One region of the Nonomuraea sp. NPDC050786 genome, then DNA from elsewhere that is predicted to be linked to it. Evidence: riboswitches for the same ligand, from Rfam matches in the RefSeq annotation. Region 1 holds a riboswitch; the other holds the start of a gene.
What was found. A riboswitch is a leader RNA that binds a small molecule or an ion and turns the genes downstream of it on or off. The one in region 1 is predicted to bind thiamine pyrophosphate.

Region 1 (7,870 bases):
GCTCAACGGCGCCCAGGCCCTGGGATACGTGCGAACCCGCAAGGGCGGCGCGCTGCCCGACTTCGAGCGGACCAAGCGGCAGCGGCAGTTCCTGGGCGCGGTCGTGAAGAAGGCGGCCAGTCCTGGGGTGCTGATCAACCCGTTCACCTCGATCCCGCTGGCCATGAGCGCCACCGACGCGGTCGCCGTCGACTCGGGGACGGGGGCCTTCGACATGCTGTCGCTGGGGCTGGCGATGGGCGACAGCCCGGTGACGACGGTGGTGCCGTTCGGCGGGAACGAGACCGTCCCGAGCGGCGGCACGGCGGTCAAGTGGGACCGCACCAAGGCCCTGGCCCTCTTCGACGCTCTCAAGAGCGACAAGCCGGTTCCCCAGAACATCATCGACAGCAACTGAGCACTAACCTGCCGGCCATGGCCATCTCGGAGAAACTGCACAGCATCGGCCGTCCGATGCTCCAGGCGCAGCTGGAGCATCCCACCGTGGCCGGCATCGGGCGGGGCGACCTGCCCGAGCCGGTGTTCAGGTCGTGGCTGGAGCAGGACTACCTGTTCCTGCTCGACTACGTACGGGTCTTCGCCCGGCTGGCCTGGCAGGCTCCCGCCGGGCACCTGGGCGACCTGGTGGACCTGGCGCACACCACGTACCACGACGAGCTGAGCCTGCACAGGTCGCTGTCGGCGGAGTTCGGGGCGGATCTGGAGGGGGCGGTGAAGGGGCCGGCGTGCGCGGCGTACACGGCGTTCCTGCTGGAGTCCGCGGCGTCGTACGGGGAGGGGCTGGCGGCGCTTTATCCGTGTATGTGGGGATATTCGAGCCTTGGGCGGATATTGGCGGAGAATCCGCCTGATGAGCCGAGATATCGGGCTTGGGTGGACACGTACGCGGATCCGGGGTTCGAGGCGCTGACCGTGCGGATCGCGCAGATGATCGACGAGGCGGAGCCGGACCCGGCGCGGGCGGAGGCGCTGTTCGCCGAGGGGATGGCCCACGAGCTGGCCTTCTGGAACGTCCCCTAGCCGCCGTACGCTGGTGGCATGCCGGAACTTCCTGAAGTGGAGTCTCTCACCCACTTCCTGCGCGAGCGGGCCGTGGGACGTACGGTCCTGGGGGTCGACGTCGTGGCCATCCAGGCGCTCAAGACGTTCGACCCGCCCGTGACCGCGCTCGGCGGGCTGTCCGTCACCGGCGTGTCGCGGCACGGCAAGTTCCTCGACCTCGACTGTGACGGCCTCCACCTGGTCATCCACCTGGCCAGGGCGGGGTGGCTGCGCTGGCGCGACGACCTCTCGGGCGCGAAGCCGGTGCGCCCCGGCAAGGGGCCGCTCGCGGTACGGGTCCGGCTGGCGCCCGACGAGGAGGGGCCGGCGCCCGGGTTCGAGCTGACGGAGGCGGGGACGCAGAAGCGCCTCGCCGTCTATGTCACGAAAAATCCGGAAGACGTCCCCGGCATCGCCTCCCTCGGCCCCGACCCTCTCCGCGAGTCCTTCACCGTCGACGCGCTCAAGCGCATCGTGAGCGGCAACCGCACCCAGATCAAGGGGCTGCTGCGCGACCAGAAGATCATCGCGGGCATCGGCAACGCGTACTCGGACGAGGTGCTGCACGCGGCCAGAATGTCCCCGTTCAAGATCGCGGCGTCGTTGACCGACGCGCAGATCGCCGACCTGCACGAGGCCATCGTCACCATGTTGAGCGAGGCGGTGGAGCGGGCGCACGGGCTGGCGGCCAAGGACCTCAAGGCGGAGAAGAAGTCCGGGCTGCGCGTCCACAACCGGACGGGCCAGCCGTGCGACGTGTGCGGCGACACGATCCGCGAGGTGTCCTTCGCCGACTCGTCCCTGCAGTACTGCCCCACCTGCCAGACCGGCGGCAAGCCGCTCGCCGACCGGCGCCTGTCCCGCCTGCTGAAATGAGCCGCGCTCCGGTTATCGCTCGGCGGGTCGGTTCTCTCTTGTAACCGGGGCATGTTTTCGGCGAGCATGGGCACCGTGGAATCACCCGGTCACTGCGACAGCGCCATGGAAGACGACTACGACGTCCGCCAGTGGGACACGCGGGAGGACTGCGAGGTCCGTCAGATACTCGACCGCATCGCGGACAAGTGGTCGCTGCTGGTGATCGCGCTGCTCGACTGCCAGAGCCTGCGCTTCACCCAGCTCCGCCGCGAGATCGACGGCGTCAGCCAGCGCATGCTCAGCGTGACCCTGCGCCAGTTGGAGCGCGACGGCCTGGTCACCCGCACGGTCCACCCCGTCGTGCCGCCCAGGGTCGACTACGCGCTGACGCCGCTCGGCCGCACGCTCCACCAGACCATCAAGACGCTGGTCACCTGGACGGAGGAGCACCAGCAGGAGATCGCCGCCGCGCGTGCCGCCTACGACGCGAGGCGCGAGATGATGGAAGCATGACCGTACCTGAGATCGAGGCCAGCGCAGTTCCCGACGACGCCTACCTGCTCGACGTCCGAGAGCAGGACGAGTGGGTCGCCGGGCACGCGCCAGAGGCCGTCCACATCCCCATGACCCAGATCCAAGGGCGGGTGGACGAGGTGCCCGGCGACCGCACGGTCTACGTCGTCTGCCGGGTGGGCGGCCGGTCCCTGCAGGTGGCGGCCTGGCTCAACCAGCTCGGGCGCGACGCGGTCAACGTCGGTGGCGGCATGCAGTCGTGGGAGTACGCGCGCCGTCCGATGGTGAGCGAGACCGGGCAAACGCCCTTCGTGGCGTAAAAAGCTACAAAAGCGGGCGTAAAGCCTCCTGTGGCATTTCCGCCGCCACTAGGGCATGATGAGGGCGCCAACTTCAGATCGTCGCGGGAGCTCGGGGTTCGCCGGGCTGAGAGGGCAGCACAGATCCGCTGCCGACCGCCTGAACCTGTCCGGGTAATGCCGGCGTAGGGAGTGTGCGATGACGCATGTCGCCGACGAAGTTCCCCTGACCCTCGAGGGCAGGCCGCCGAAGACCCTGGGCGTGCTCGACCAGGGTGCGCTCTGGGCGAACCTCGGGGTCAGCCTCCTGGGCTTCTCCGGGGCGCTGCTCCTGCTCGACCCGCTCGGCGGGGCCCCGCTCAGCCTGGCCGCCGCGCTGGTGGCCGTCGTGGTGGGCAGCCTCGTCGGCACGGCCATGGTGGGCCTGTCCGCCGTCCCTGGCACGCGGACGGGGCAGCCCGCGATGGTGCTGCTGCGGGGGCTGTTCGGGGCGAGGATCTCGTACGTGCCCACGGTGCTGAACATCGTGCAGATGATCGGCTGGGGTGCGTTCGAGCTGTGGGTGATCGCCAAGGCGGCCGGCGCGATCTTCGGCGCGGTGCCGTACCAGGTGTGGGTGATCGCGGCGGGGGCGCTGACCACCGCGCTCTCCATCTGGCCGCTCGGGTCGGTGCGGATCCTGCGGCGGTACGTCACCATCGGGGTGGTCGTGTCGCTGGTCTGGTTCGCCTGGTTCTTCCTGACCCGGGCGCCCGCGCACACCGGCGGGTCCTGGGCGGCGTTCGCCCCGGCCGTGGACTACGTGATCGCGCTGTCGGTGTCGTGGGTGCCGATGGCGGCCGACTTCGCCCGGCACTCCCGGTCGAGCGGGGCGGCGTTCACCGGCGTGGTCGCCGGGTACACGCTGGCGCAGGTGGCCTGCCTGGGGCTGGGCGTGTACGCGGTGGCCCTGGCGGGGGCGGACGCGGTGCGGGCCGACGGGACGTCGGTGTTCGGCCCGTTCGTCGCGGTGCCGCTGGGCGCGCTCTTCTTCGCGATCCTGGTGCTCCGCGAGACCGACCAGTCGTTCGCCAACGTCTACTCCACCACGCTCTCGCTGCAGAACCTGATGCCGCGCGTGGACCGGCGCATCTTCTCCACCGCCATCGGCGTGCTGACCGTCGCGATCGCCCTGTTCGTGGACGTCAACTCGTATGGGGCGTTCCTGGGCGTGATCGGGGCGGTGTTCGTGCCGATGTTCGCGGTGCTGGCCGTGGACTACTTCGTGCTGGGCGGCTCGCGCGGCTGGAACACCGAGGAGCACGCGCCCTCGCGCTGGTCGAGGCTGGTGCCGTGGGCCCTCGGCTTCGTGGCGTACTGGCTGACGACCTCCACGCCCACGCTCCCGCAGTGGGACGCCTACTGGCAGTCGGTCCGCGAGGCCATCGGCTTCGCCCGGCAGCCGTGGATGAACGGGGCGCTCGGCGCGGCCGTCGTGGCCGCGCTGGTGACCCTGCTCATCGGCGCGTTGACGCCCGCTGCTCGACGTTGAGCAGGTGCTGCTTGGCCGCTTGGCCGCCCGCGTAGTCGCCGAGCCCGCCGTCCTCGCGCACCACGCGGTGGCACGGCACGATCACGCACACGGGGTTGGAGGCCAGCGCGTTGCCGATCGCCCGCAGCGCGCGCGGCCTGCCGATGCTCGCGCCGATCTCCTCCAAGGTCGTCGTCGTGCCGTACGGGATCGCCGTCGTCTTCTGCAGCACCGTGCGGGCGAACGGCGTGGCCAGCGTCAGGTTCACCGGTGTGGCGAACGCGCGCAGGCGGCCGGAGAAGTACGCGTCCAGCTCCCTGCGCACCGGGTCGAGCCGGCGGGCGTCCTGCCCGATGAAGCTGCCCACATGCCTGGTGAGCAGCTCGAACACATTGTTCTCCGGCTCGAAGCTGCACGCCACGATGCCCTTGGCCGTCACCGCGAGCACCAGCCTGCCGACGGCGCCGTCATAGGTGCCGAACGCGATGTCAGGGGGCGTCTCACCTCGATAGGTGCTGGACGTCACGCGCAACAGGGCTTCAAGATCGCCACTCGACATGCGCCCACCCGTCCCCACCGAGAATCACCGTGACCGCAGCGTATCGGACGGATCGCCCGACGGACCCACCTTGCCACGTGCACTATGGAGGAGTGGGGGACGAATGGGCCGGGAGTGACGACGAGATAGCTCGTGCTGCCCTCGCCAGTTCGCCCAACGCCGTCGTGGTCGTCGACCGGGACCAGAGCGTGCTGGTCTGGAACGAGGCTGCCGAGCGGCTGTTCGGGTGGACCGCGGAGGAGATGCTCGGGCGCCGGGCGCCGATCGTGCCCGGCGAGCTCACCGCCGAGCACAACGCCGTCCTGGAGCGCGTACGCACCGGCGGCCAGGTCTCGGTTCGCACCAAGCGCCTGCGCGGCGACGGGACCGTTCTGGACGTCCGGGTCGACATCAGCGCGCTGCGCCTGGGCAGCGCCGTGGCCGGATACGTCTGCGTCCACCATCTCGCGCGCGCCGACGAGCTGGCCAGGAACCGCATGGCCCGCAGGGCGCGGCTGGTGCGCAGGCTGACCGACGTGGTCGGCGACATCAACTCCGAGCTCGAGCTCTCCGCCGTGCTCGACCGGATCTCGGCCAGCCTCACCGAGCTCACGGGGGCGGACGCGGGCGGGTTCGTGCTGATCGAGGGCGACCGGTTACGCCTGGTCAGCACGTACCAGCTGCCGGCCGCCATCAGGGGCACCACCACGGACCTGCGTACGAGCCTCGTGGACAAGCTCTTACGCACCGGCAAGACCGTCCTGCTGCAGTCGGACGAGCTGGACGACCTGGTGTGGGCGCGGCTGAAGGGCCTGCACACGATCGCGCTCGGGCTGGCCGCCGTCGGCGGGCGCCCCTACGGGGCTCTGTACGCGCTGTTCGCCGAGAGCACGCCCGGACACCTCGAGCTGGAGCTGCTGGAGCTGCTGGCCGGGCACGCCGGCATCGCCGTCGGCAACGCGGTGGCCTACCAGGAGGCGGTCCGGCAGCGGGCGCACGAGCAGGCCGTCTTCGACGCCAGTGCCGACGGCATCGCGGTGCTCGACGAGGCCGGCCGCGTGGTGCGGTGGAACCCGGCCGCCGTCGAGCTCACCGCGTTCCCCGCCGAGGCCGTCATCGGCGGGCCGCCGCCGTTCCCGCTGCCCAAACCGGGCGAGAAGGTCACGTTCCAGATGGAGAGCGGGCGGTGGCTGGACGTCGTGAGCGCGCGGATCGAGGAGACCGGCGAGGTGGTCATCGACTTCCGCGACGTGACCACGGCCAAGGAGCTCGAGGAGGCCAAGGACCTGTTCCTGGCCACGACCAGCCACGAGCTGCGTACGCCCATCACGATCGTGCGCGGGTTCGCCAGCACCCTCGACAGGCGCTGGGACAAGATGAGCGACCCCGAGCGCCGCTCGGCCGTCCACACGATCGCCGAGCGCGCCAGGTCGCTGGGCGAGCTCATGGACCACCTGCTGCTCGGGGCCAGGGCGGGGGCGGACGAGCTGAAGGTGCGCATCGAGGAGTTCGACCTGGCGGAGCGGATCGACGCGGCCACCCTGGGGCTGCCCGCGCTGTCGGACAAGCACCGGGTCGAGGTGGACATCCGTGACGGGCTGCCGTACGTGCTCGGTGACGCGCTGGCCACGGACATCGTCCTGGGGCAGCTGCTGGAGAACGCGTTCAAGTATTCGCCCGAGGGCGGGCTGATCAGCGTGGCGGCCTGGCCCGAGGGCGACAACGTGGTCGTGGTCGTGGACGACGAAGGCGTGGGTATCGCGCCGACGGACCGCGAGCGGATCTTTGAGAGGTTTGTCCAGGTGGACAGCGGGGACCGGAGAAGGTTTGGTGGAGTAGGGCTCGGTCTTTACATCGTCCGTAGCCTCGCGAGAGCCCAGGGCGGAGACGTGAGCGCCCATCCGCGACCGGAAGGGGGGACGAGAATGCGGCTCTCGCTACGAGCTGTTTCCCCTATCCGATCCGACACACCGATGCGGTAACGAGGTGGTCACAGTTCCGCTGATCTATCGTCCAATGTGCACAAGCTGTGATCGAGATGCGGTTTCTGGGATCGAGTAACGGGGCATTTCGGTCGTACCGGGGAGTGTTCCCGCGGGGGGCACAGGGAACGGGGAGGTGGGTGTGTCAAGCGTGGTGCTGCTGCCGTACGCGCCGTCCAGCGTCGCCGTCGCCCGCCAGCGTCTGAGCAATGAGCTGCAGGACAGCGGGGTTTTTTCCGCGGCGATCGACGATGCCGTGCTGGTGGTGAGCGAGCTGCTGAGCAACGCGCTTAGGCATGCGCACCCCCTGCCGTCGGGCATGGTCAGAGTGGCCTGGCTGCGGAGTGACGATCACCTCGAGGTGGCGGTGAGCGACGGGGGCGCGGCGACCGAGCCGCGGGCCGGCCGCCCGACCCTCTCATCGCTCGGAGGCCGGGGGCTCGGCATCGTGGAGTACGTCGCGGAGAGCTGGGGGGTCCGGCACGACGGTGACACGACGACGGTGTGGGCCATCCTGCCCGCTCCTCGGGTGTCGATGAACGGGCAGGTCAAGGCCCTTAAAGAGGCCGGCTAGCGAGCACTGCCCGCTCTCCCGCGGCCCACGCCGTGGAGACGAGCAGGTAGAGCGCGCCCGCGAGCGGGAGCACCAGCGCGGCGAGCACGGAGCCGTACGGCAGCCACGGCAGGAGCCTCCTCAGCCACTGCGGTTGATCTTCTGCAACCTTGATGTTTCGGGCGGAGAGCCACGCCACCGCTGCGACCAGCGCAATGACCATAACGAAGACCAAAACCGGCATGCTGACCAGACCGTAATTAGCTACCACGCCGGCCACCTGCTGCCCCAGTGGAGCCCCGAACAGGTCATGACCCACCAGCGCGGTCGGATGCGTGGCCACCCGGTACATCAGCCACATGAACGGCAGCTGCGCCAGCATGGGCAGGAATCCGGCGAAGGGCGAGGTGCCTTCCTTGGCGAAGAGCGCGGACATCTCCCCGGACAGGCGCTCGGGGTTGCGCGCGTGGCGTTTCTGCAGCTCGCGCAGCTTGGGGGCGAGCCGTTCGCGGACCTTCATCGCCCGGTCCCTGCGTACGTCGAGCGGCAGCAGCAGGAGCCGTACGGCCAGGGTGA
Region 2 (7,870 bases), on a different contig from region 1:
CCGCTGCCGTCGGGCAACCGTACGTCCAGCACCGCCACGTCGGGTTCGAGCGCGGAGATGCGGGCGATGGCCGACTCAGCGGTGCCCGCCTCGCCGATGACGTCGATGTCGTCCTCGGAAGACAGCAGAGCTGCCACACCCCGGCGCACTACCTCGTGATCGTCGACGAGGAACACACGAATCATGCTTGCGACGCTATCTGACCATCGGCGGGACCCGGAAGGCAACAGGTCCTTGATTCGGAGGTCCAAAGTCCTCCCTCGTGAGGCCCTTCGACGCTGGCCTCGCCGCCCTGATCAAGCGTGCTCTGCAAGGGAGATCGAGGATGGACCATGATTCTGGCAGGAGCGGACGGTCCCCCGCCGGTATGCGCCCTCGGCCAGAGCCTTGATCCTGGTCATCTGCTTCCTGACCGTGAAGTAGTCGGCCGACTGCGACAGGAGCAGGTGGCCCACGTCGAGCTGCTGCTACTCGGGGACGATGCGGCGAGCGCTGGGCATGCCGTCGCTCCCCAGCGGAGCAGCCGCGGGCGCACGAACGTCACATAGGCGACGAGCCCGGCAGGCAGTCCTGGCAGTGCTCGTCGTAGACGGCTCCCGGCATCGAGCGTTCTCTGCATGCCTCGATCGCATCAAGGAAGTGCGAGGTGGGACAGTGCCGCAAGGCGGTGAGGTAGCTGCCGTTCGTCCTCGCGTGCCGCGGAACGGCGGCTGCCCGCCCGGGTACGGACGGGACCAAGGTCCTGGCGCTGGGGGTCATACGACACTGCTCAGGAAGCGCCGCGGGCGGTGTGCTTGGGGTGTGACAACGACACGTCCGCAGCGAAAGGGGGCCATCATGGCCGCCACCGTCAACCGGCCCGTCATCCCGGAGCGCACGGGCACGCAGCCACGTCGTCCGGTCGACTACGTCTGGGCGATCGCCCGGATCTCGATCGGCTGGATCTTCCTGTGGGCGTTCCTGGACAAGACCTTCGGCTGGGGGTTCGCGACCCCGGCCAACCGTGCCTGGATTTCCGGCGGCAGCCCCACGACGGGGTTCCTCAAGGGCACCGGCGAGAACGCGCTCGGTGGCTTCTTCGGCTCGCTGGCCGGGCAGGCATGGGTGGACTGGCTGTTCATGGCCGGGCTGCTCGGCATTGGCCTGGCTCTGATCCTGGGCATCGGCACCAGGATCGCCGCTGGTGCCGGCACGCTGATGCTGGTTCTCATGTGGGCGGCCGAGCTGCCCCTGGACAACAACCCCTTCATGGACGACCACATCATTTACTCGATCGTCCTCATAGGCCTCGCCCTCGCCGACGCCGGCACCACACTGGGACTCGGCAACCTGCCGGTCGTCCAGCGCAACGCCTGGCTGAAGTAGAGCGCGCGGCAACACGCCCGTCTCCGGCCGCCGGAGGCGGGCGTCGCGCTGCGCCCGAACACACCGCCCCGCAGCGGTGTTGCCGCTACCCTCCCTGCTGCGACACTGATCGGTATGTCCGAGACCGAGCATCGTCCGCTGATGCCCCAGATGCGGCTCGATGAACTGCTGGCAGAGCTGCAGACCCGGCTGAACGCCGTACTGGCCACGCGGGATCGCGTGCACGCGCTGCTCGAGGCCGTGGTGTCGGTGGGCAGCGACCTGGACCTGGAGACCGTGCTGCGGCGGATCGTGGAGACCGCGACCAAGCTCGTGGACGCCAGCTACGGGGCGTTGGGCGTGGTGGGGGAGGAGCGCACGCTCGTCCAGTTCATCCCGGTGGGGCTGAGCGAGCAGGAGATCGCCAAGATCGAGCACTGGCCGCACGGGCTCGGGCTGCTCGGCCTCCTGATCAAGGATGCGCGACCGCTGCGGTTGAGCCGCATCTCCGATCATCCGGAGTCGTACGGCTTCCCGCCGGGGCACCCGCCGATGGGCACCTTCCTCGGAGTGCCCGTACGGGTGCGGGACGAGGTGTTCGGCAACCTCTACCTGACCGAGAAACGCGGCGGCGGGGACTTCGACGAAGAGGACGAGGCGGTCGTCATCGCACTGGCGACCGCCGCGGGCGTCGCGGTGGAGAACGCCCGGTTGTACGAGGAGTCCCGGCGGCGCGAGGTGTGGCTGAAGGCGTCGTCAGAGATCACCACGAGCCTGCTGTCCGGCGCCGGCCTTCATGAGGTGCTGACCACGATGGCGGCATGTGCCGGACAGATGTGCGACGCCGACGTGGTGCAGGTGCTGCTGCCCGAGGCGTCGGGTGAGACGCTCGTCGTGGATGTGGCGGAGGGCGAGGGAGCCGGCGAGCTGCTGGGGATGACGTTCGAGATCTCGGCCACGCCGGCCGGCGAGGCGTTCAGACGGGGCGAGCCGGTGTCGGAGCGGGATCTGCCGAGCGATCCTTACCCTGACTCGCCGTTGCGGCGGCTGGGCTACGGGCGCGCCCTGATGGTGCCGCTGGGTACGGCGCCGCAGGTGCGTGGGGTGCTGGCGTTGGCCAAGCGCAGCGGGCGGCTGCCGTTCAGCGGGGCCGATCAGCAGATGGTGGAGTCGTTCGCGGGTCAGGCGGCGGTCGCGCTGGAGCTGGCCGAGGCACGGCGTGATGCCGAGCGGCTCGGCCTGCTGGAGGACCGGGACCGCATCGCCAAGGATCTGCATGACGTGGTCATCCAGCGGTTGTTCGCCACCGCGATGACGTTGATGAGCACGGTACGCCTGATCGAGCGGCCGGAGGCGGGCAAGCGGGTGCAGCACGCGATCGACGAGCTGGACGAGACGATCCGGCAGATCCGCTCGTCCATCTTCGCCCTGCAGGCCCCGCGCCAGGAGGCTGCTCCGAGTCTGCGGACGCAGATCGTCGAACTCGTGGAGGGAGCGGGCGGGCATCTGGGGTTCATGCCGGGGCTGCGCATGGAGGGCCAGATCGACACCGTGGTGCCCGAGCGTGTCGCCGAGCACCTGCTGGCCGTGCTGCGTGAGGCACTGTCGAACGTGGTGCGCCACTCCCGCGCGACCCGGGCGCAGGCCTCGGTGGAGGTCGCCGATCAGCGGCTCACGCTTGTGGTCACCGACAACGGCGTCGGCTTGGGAGAGGAAGGACGCCGCAGCGGCGTGCGCAACATCGAGGAGCGGGCCGGCCGTCTGGGCGGCACCGCCGAACTGGAGGCTCCGGAGGAGGGCGGCACACGGCTACGCTGGCACGTCCCCTTGGACTGAAGGACGGCTTGCCGGCGGGGCCACGATCGGCGAAACGAGTGCGTGGGCCTGGCGGGCGATCTCCCATTCCTCGTCGGTGGGGATGACCAGCACGGACACTTCGGCGCCCGCGGGGGAGATGAGCCGTTCGCCGGTCGTGCCGGCCTGGTTGAGTGCCGGGTCCACGGCGATGCCGAGCCGTTCGAGCCCGGCCAGGGATTCGGCGCGGGTGGCGGTGTCGTGTTCGCCCACGCCGCCGGTGAACACGATCGCGTCCACCCGTCCGAGCAGCGCGTAGTAGGCGCCGACGTACTTGCGGATGCGGCGAGTGTAGATGTCCAGGGCTGAACGGGCGGCGTGGTCGTCGCGGGCGCGTACTTCCCGCATGTCTCTGGTGCCGGCCAGCGCGAGCAGGCCGCTGTGGTGAGTGAGCGCCTGCTCGACCTGCTGGGCGTCCAGCCCGTTCACGCGGGCGAGGTAACCGGTGAGCGCCGGGTCGATGTCGCCGGAGCGGGTGCCCATGACCAGCCCCTCCAAGGGCGTCATGCCCATGGAGGTGTCGATGCTGCGCCCGCCGCAGACGGCGGTGGCGCTGGCGCCGTTGCCCAGGTGCAGCACGATCAGGTTGAGGTCGGCCAGGTCCCGGCGGAGGAAGGCGGCGGCGCGGCGGGAGACGTACGCGCAGGAGGTGCCGTGGAAGCCGAAGCGCCGCACGCCCCACTCCTGGGGCACGGCGTAGGTGTAGGCCTCGGGTGGCAGGGTGCGGTGGAAGGCGGTGTCGAACACGGCCACCTGTGGTACCTGGGGGAACGCCTTGCGCGCGACGCGGATGCCGGTGACGTTGATCGGGTTGTGCAGGGGAGCGAGTGGTGTCAGTTCCTCGAGGGCGGCGATCACGTCGTCGTCGATCAGCACGGCCTCGGTGAAGCGGGTGCCGCCGTGCACGACCCGGTGCCCGACCGCGACGGGCGCCAGTTCGGGCCCTGCCGCGGCGAACGCCTCCATCATGGCCTCCAGCCCCTCGCCGTGCCCGGGGAAGGGCCGCTCCCGCACGTACGGCGTCCCGTCCCCGCTCCGATGGGTGAGCCGCCCGGTCTCCTCGCCGATGCGTTCGACCAGGCCGCCGGCTGGGCGTTCGCGGGTCTCGACGTCCACCAGCTCGTACTTGATCGACGAGGATCCGGTGTTCAGGACGAGAATGCGGCCGGCCATGTCCACGAGCCTATTTCGAGGGGGTCCTCGCTGTGCTCGCGGGTGTGGGCACGGGCTCGGAGCCGGGCGTCGGCGCACGTGGGAGGCCCGGCGTGGCTGAGCCGGTGCGGCGGCCCATCGTCTGGGCCGGTCTGCCGGCCGCCACCGCTCTGGTGAGAGTGCGGGCCGTGGTGTCGCTTCTCGCCCTCTGCTAGCGTTCCCTGTGACGCGGGGTGCCCGGGAGGCCGGGCTGAGATCACACCCGTCGAACCTGATCTAGTTCGCACTAGCGAAGGGACGTCATCGGTGACCTTCTGTGAGCAGATGTGGACGCGCACGGCCGCGTTGCTCGAGGCGATCCACCACCACCCGTTCAACACCGCGCTCCGCGACGGCACCCTCGACCGGGAGCGCTTCGCGTTCTACCTCGTCCAGGACGGCCGCTACCTGGTGGCGTACTCCAAGGTGCTCGCGACCGCCTCGGCCCGCGCCACCGACCCGGACGACGCCGCGTTCTTCGCCCGGAGCGCGCACACGGCGCTGGTCGTCGAGCGCGGGCTGCACGCCGGCTACCTCCAGCAGTTCGGCCTGGCGCCCGACGAGACAGAAGCCATCGCCACCTCGCCCACCTGCCTGGCCTACTCCTCCTATCTCCAGGCCACGGCCCTCGCCGCTCCCTTGCCCGTGCTCGCCGCCGCCGTGCTGCCGTGTTTCTGGGTGTACCAGGACGTCGGCACGGCGCTGCTCGAGCGCACGGCGGACGCCGCCGGCCACCCGTACCGGACCTGGATCGCCACCTACTCCGACCCGTCGTTCGCGGCCTCGGTGGAGCAGGCCAGGGCGCTCGTGGACCGGCTGGCCGAGCTCGCCGACCCGGGGACGCGCCGGGCGATGGAGGCGGCGTTCTGCCGGGCCACCGAGTACGAGTGGATGTTCTGGGACAGCGCGTGGCGCCTCGAGACCTGGCCCACGGCGGGATGGCTGGCCGCACACCCCGCCGTCACGCGAACGACTCGCTGAGCTCCCTGCGCAGCTCGCGGGCCTGGTGCAGGTAGTGGCGGGCCAGCACGGAGCGCCCGGACGAGTGGTACAGCTCGCCCAGCGACTGGTACGTGTCCGCCTCGCCGCTCCGGTCCCCGAGCTGCTGGAAGATCACCAGTGAGCGCTCCAGCTGGTCGGAGCCGTCCGACCGGTCGCCCCTGGCCACCTGGAGCCCACCCAGGTTCCGCATCGCGTACGCGCCGCAGTGCCGATCCCCGAGAGCCTCGAAGATGTCCAGCGCGTGCCCCTGGAAGCGCATGGCCCTGTCGGACTCGGCGACCAGGTCGTACAGGCGGCCGAGCTGCATGGACACGCAGCCCTCGCGGTGCGCGTCGCCGAGCTCCTCGGCCAGCCGCAGGGCGTCCCCGAGCCACCTGGAGGCCTGGCGCACGTCGCGCAGCGACAGGTAGACGCGCCCGATCGCCTGCCGCGCGTACGCCTCGCCGCTCCTGTCGCCGATGGCCAGGAACATGGCCAGCGCGTGCCTGAAGGACCCGAGCGCCCTGAGGTGCCGGCCGGAGAACTGGTTGACCGCCGCCAGCCCGCAGATCGAGATCGCCTCGCTCCGCGTGTCGCCGAGCTCGTGGAAGATGGCCCGCGCGCGCCGGAACATGTCGCCGGCCTCGGCGTACCGGTCCTGGTAGAGGCAGACCTGGGCCAGGCCGCGGAGCATGGCGGCCTCGCCGTGGCGGTCGCCGGCCGCGCGGGCGCTGTCCAGGGCGACGCGGTGCGTGCTCTGCCACTCGTCCAGGCGGCAGTGCAGGTCGAAGTAGGGCACCAGGGTCGCGGCCAGCCCCCACGCGGACTGGGCCAGGCCCGCGCCGGCGGCCAGCCGTACGGCGTCGACCAGGGACTCATGCTCGGCGTCGAACCAGGCCAGCGGCTCGGCGGTCAGGCGGCCGAGGGTCTCCCGCTCCAGGCTCCAGCGGGGCGCCCCGTCGGACGTCAGCCCGAACAGGGTGGTCGGCAGCCGCGCGGCGGCGTGTTCGGCGGCGGTCAGCCAGCCGCCGAGCACCCTGACGAGCGCGTGCCGTTCGGCCCCGTCGATGGTGGGGGCGCCCGCCTTCTCCATGGCGGCGCAGCGGACCAGGTCGTGCAGGCGGTAGCGGGGCTGGCCGACGGGGTCGGTGCCGGCCAGGCGCAGGAGGTTGGCGTCCACGAGGGTGTCCACCACGGTGTCCGACCGGTGCCGGTCGAGCACGGCGTCGGCCACCCAGCCGGGTACGGACTGGGAGCCGAGCAGGCCGAGCGCGCGGAAGGCCAGGGCCGCGTCGCCGGGCAGCCGGCGGTAGCTGAGCTCGAACGAGCCGCGTACCTCGAGGTCGCCGGCGCGCAGCTCGTCGAGGCGGCTCGTCTCGTCATCCAGCCGCTGCCGCAGCACGCTCAGCGGCCAGCCGGGCCGCCCGGCCAGCCGGGCCCCCGCCACCCTGACGGCCAGCGGCAGGTGGCCGCAGGAGTGCAGGATCGCCTGTGCGGCCTCGCGCTCCGCCGCCACCCGCTCGGCGCCGACGATCTTGGCGAGGAGTTCCTCGGCCTCCTCGGGCGGCAGCACGTCGAGCTCGAGCTGGAGGGCGCCCGGCAGCTCCGCGATCCGCCGCCGGCTCGTGACGAGCACCGCGCAGCCGTGACCGGGCAGCAGGGCGCGTACCTGCGCGGTGTCGGCGGCGTCGTCGAGGAAGACCAGCATGGGCCGCCGGGCCAGCAGGGACCGGTACAGGGAGGCCCGCTCGCGCAGCGTGGGCGGCAGGGCCTGCTCCGCGACGCCGAGCGCGCGCAGCGCCTCGGCGAGAAGGTCGAGGGGGTCGGCCGGCGTCGTGTCGGTGCCGCCCAGGCACAGGTAGAGCTGGCCGGCCGGGTACTCCGCGCGCAGGGCGTGCGCGCAGTGCACGGCCAGCGCCGACTTGCCGACGCCGGGCGGCCCGGTCACCACGGCGATCGAAGGCGGCCCGTCCGGCGGGCGCTCGCCCGCCGACAGGGCCCGGGTCAGGGCCGCCACGTCCGCCGCCCTGCCGGTGAAGTCCGGCACGTCGGCCGGGAGCTGGTGGGGCGTGAAGTCCGGCACGTCCGCGGGGAGCTGGTGGGGCGCGGCGGCGGGCGCCGGAGGCGGATCGCCCGCCGTCACGGGCGCGGGCGCGGGGTCGCCCGCCAGCACGGAGGCGTGCACGTCACGCAGGTCCTGCCCCGGCTCGATGCCCAGCTCGTCCACGAGCTGCCGCCTGATCGTGGTGTAGGCGTGCAGCGCCTCGGCCCGCCGGCCGCTGTGGTGCAGGGCGAGGATCAGCCGCTGCCACAGATCCTCCCGGTAGGGGTGCTCGCCGATCAGCCGGCGCAGGTCGTCGATCGCGCCGGCGTGCTCGCCGCGGGCCAGCTTCAGCTCGGCCAGCTCCTCGGCCGCGGCCAGCCGGGCCTGGGTGAGCGCGCGCAGCCGCCCGTCCCACAGCGGGCTGGCGGGCAGGTCGCTGAGCGGCGCCCCGCGCCA

Region 2: another riboswitch for thiamine pyrophosphate. It lies ahead of tenA (thiaminase II); the one in region 1 lies ahead of AB0H84_RS35270 (cytosine permease).

What each region holds. Positions count from the first base shown of each region.
Region 1 covers NZ_JBFAHJ010000024.1:85,475-93,344, reverse strand. The annotation lists gene AB0H84_RS35295 (LCP family protein) at 1-397, shown strand, start outside; gene AB0H84_RS35290 (TenA family protein) at 415-1,020, shown strand; gene AB0H84_RS35285 (DNA-formamidopyrimidine glycosylase family protein) at 1,039-1,917, shown strand; gene AB0H84_RS35280 (helix-turn-helix domain-containing protein) at 2,023-2,412, shown strand; gene AB0H84_RS35275 (rhodanese-like domain-containing protein) at 2,409-2,732, shown strand; TPP riboswitch at 2,806-2,921, shown strand; gene AB0H84_RS35270 (cytosine permease) at 2,911-4,242, shown strand; gene AB0H84_RS35265 (methylated-DNA--[protein]-cysteine S-methyltransferase) at 4,208-4,780, opposite strand; gene AB0H84_RS35260 (PAS domain S-box protein) at 4,873-6,741, shown strand; gene AB0H84_RS35255 (ATP-binding protein) at 6,878-7,315, shown strand; gene yidC (membrane protein insertase YidC) at 7,299-7,870, opposite strand, start outside.
Region 2 covers NZ_JBFAHJ010000014.1:34,993-42,862, reverse strand. The annotation lists gene AB0H84_RS24915 (response regulator transcription factor) at 1-185, opposite strand, end outside; gene AB0H84_RS24910 (hypothetical protein) at 838-1,365, shown strand; gene AB0H84_RS24905 (GAF domain-containing protein) at 1,480-3,180, shown strand; gene AB0H84_RS24900 (acetate kinase) at 3,154-4,371, opposite strand; TPP riboswitch at 4,570-4,665, shown strand; gene tenA (thiaminase II) at 4,657-5,370, shown strand; gene AB0H84_RS24890 (BTAD domain-containing putative transcriptional regulator) at 5,351-7,870, opposite strand, start outside.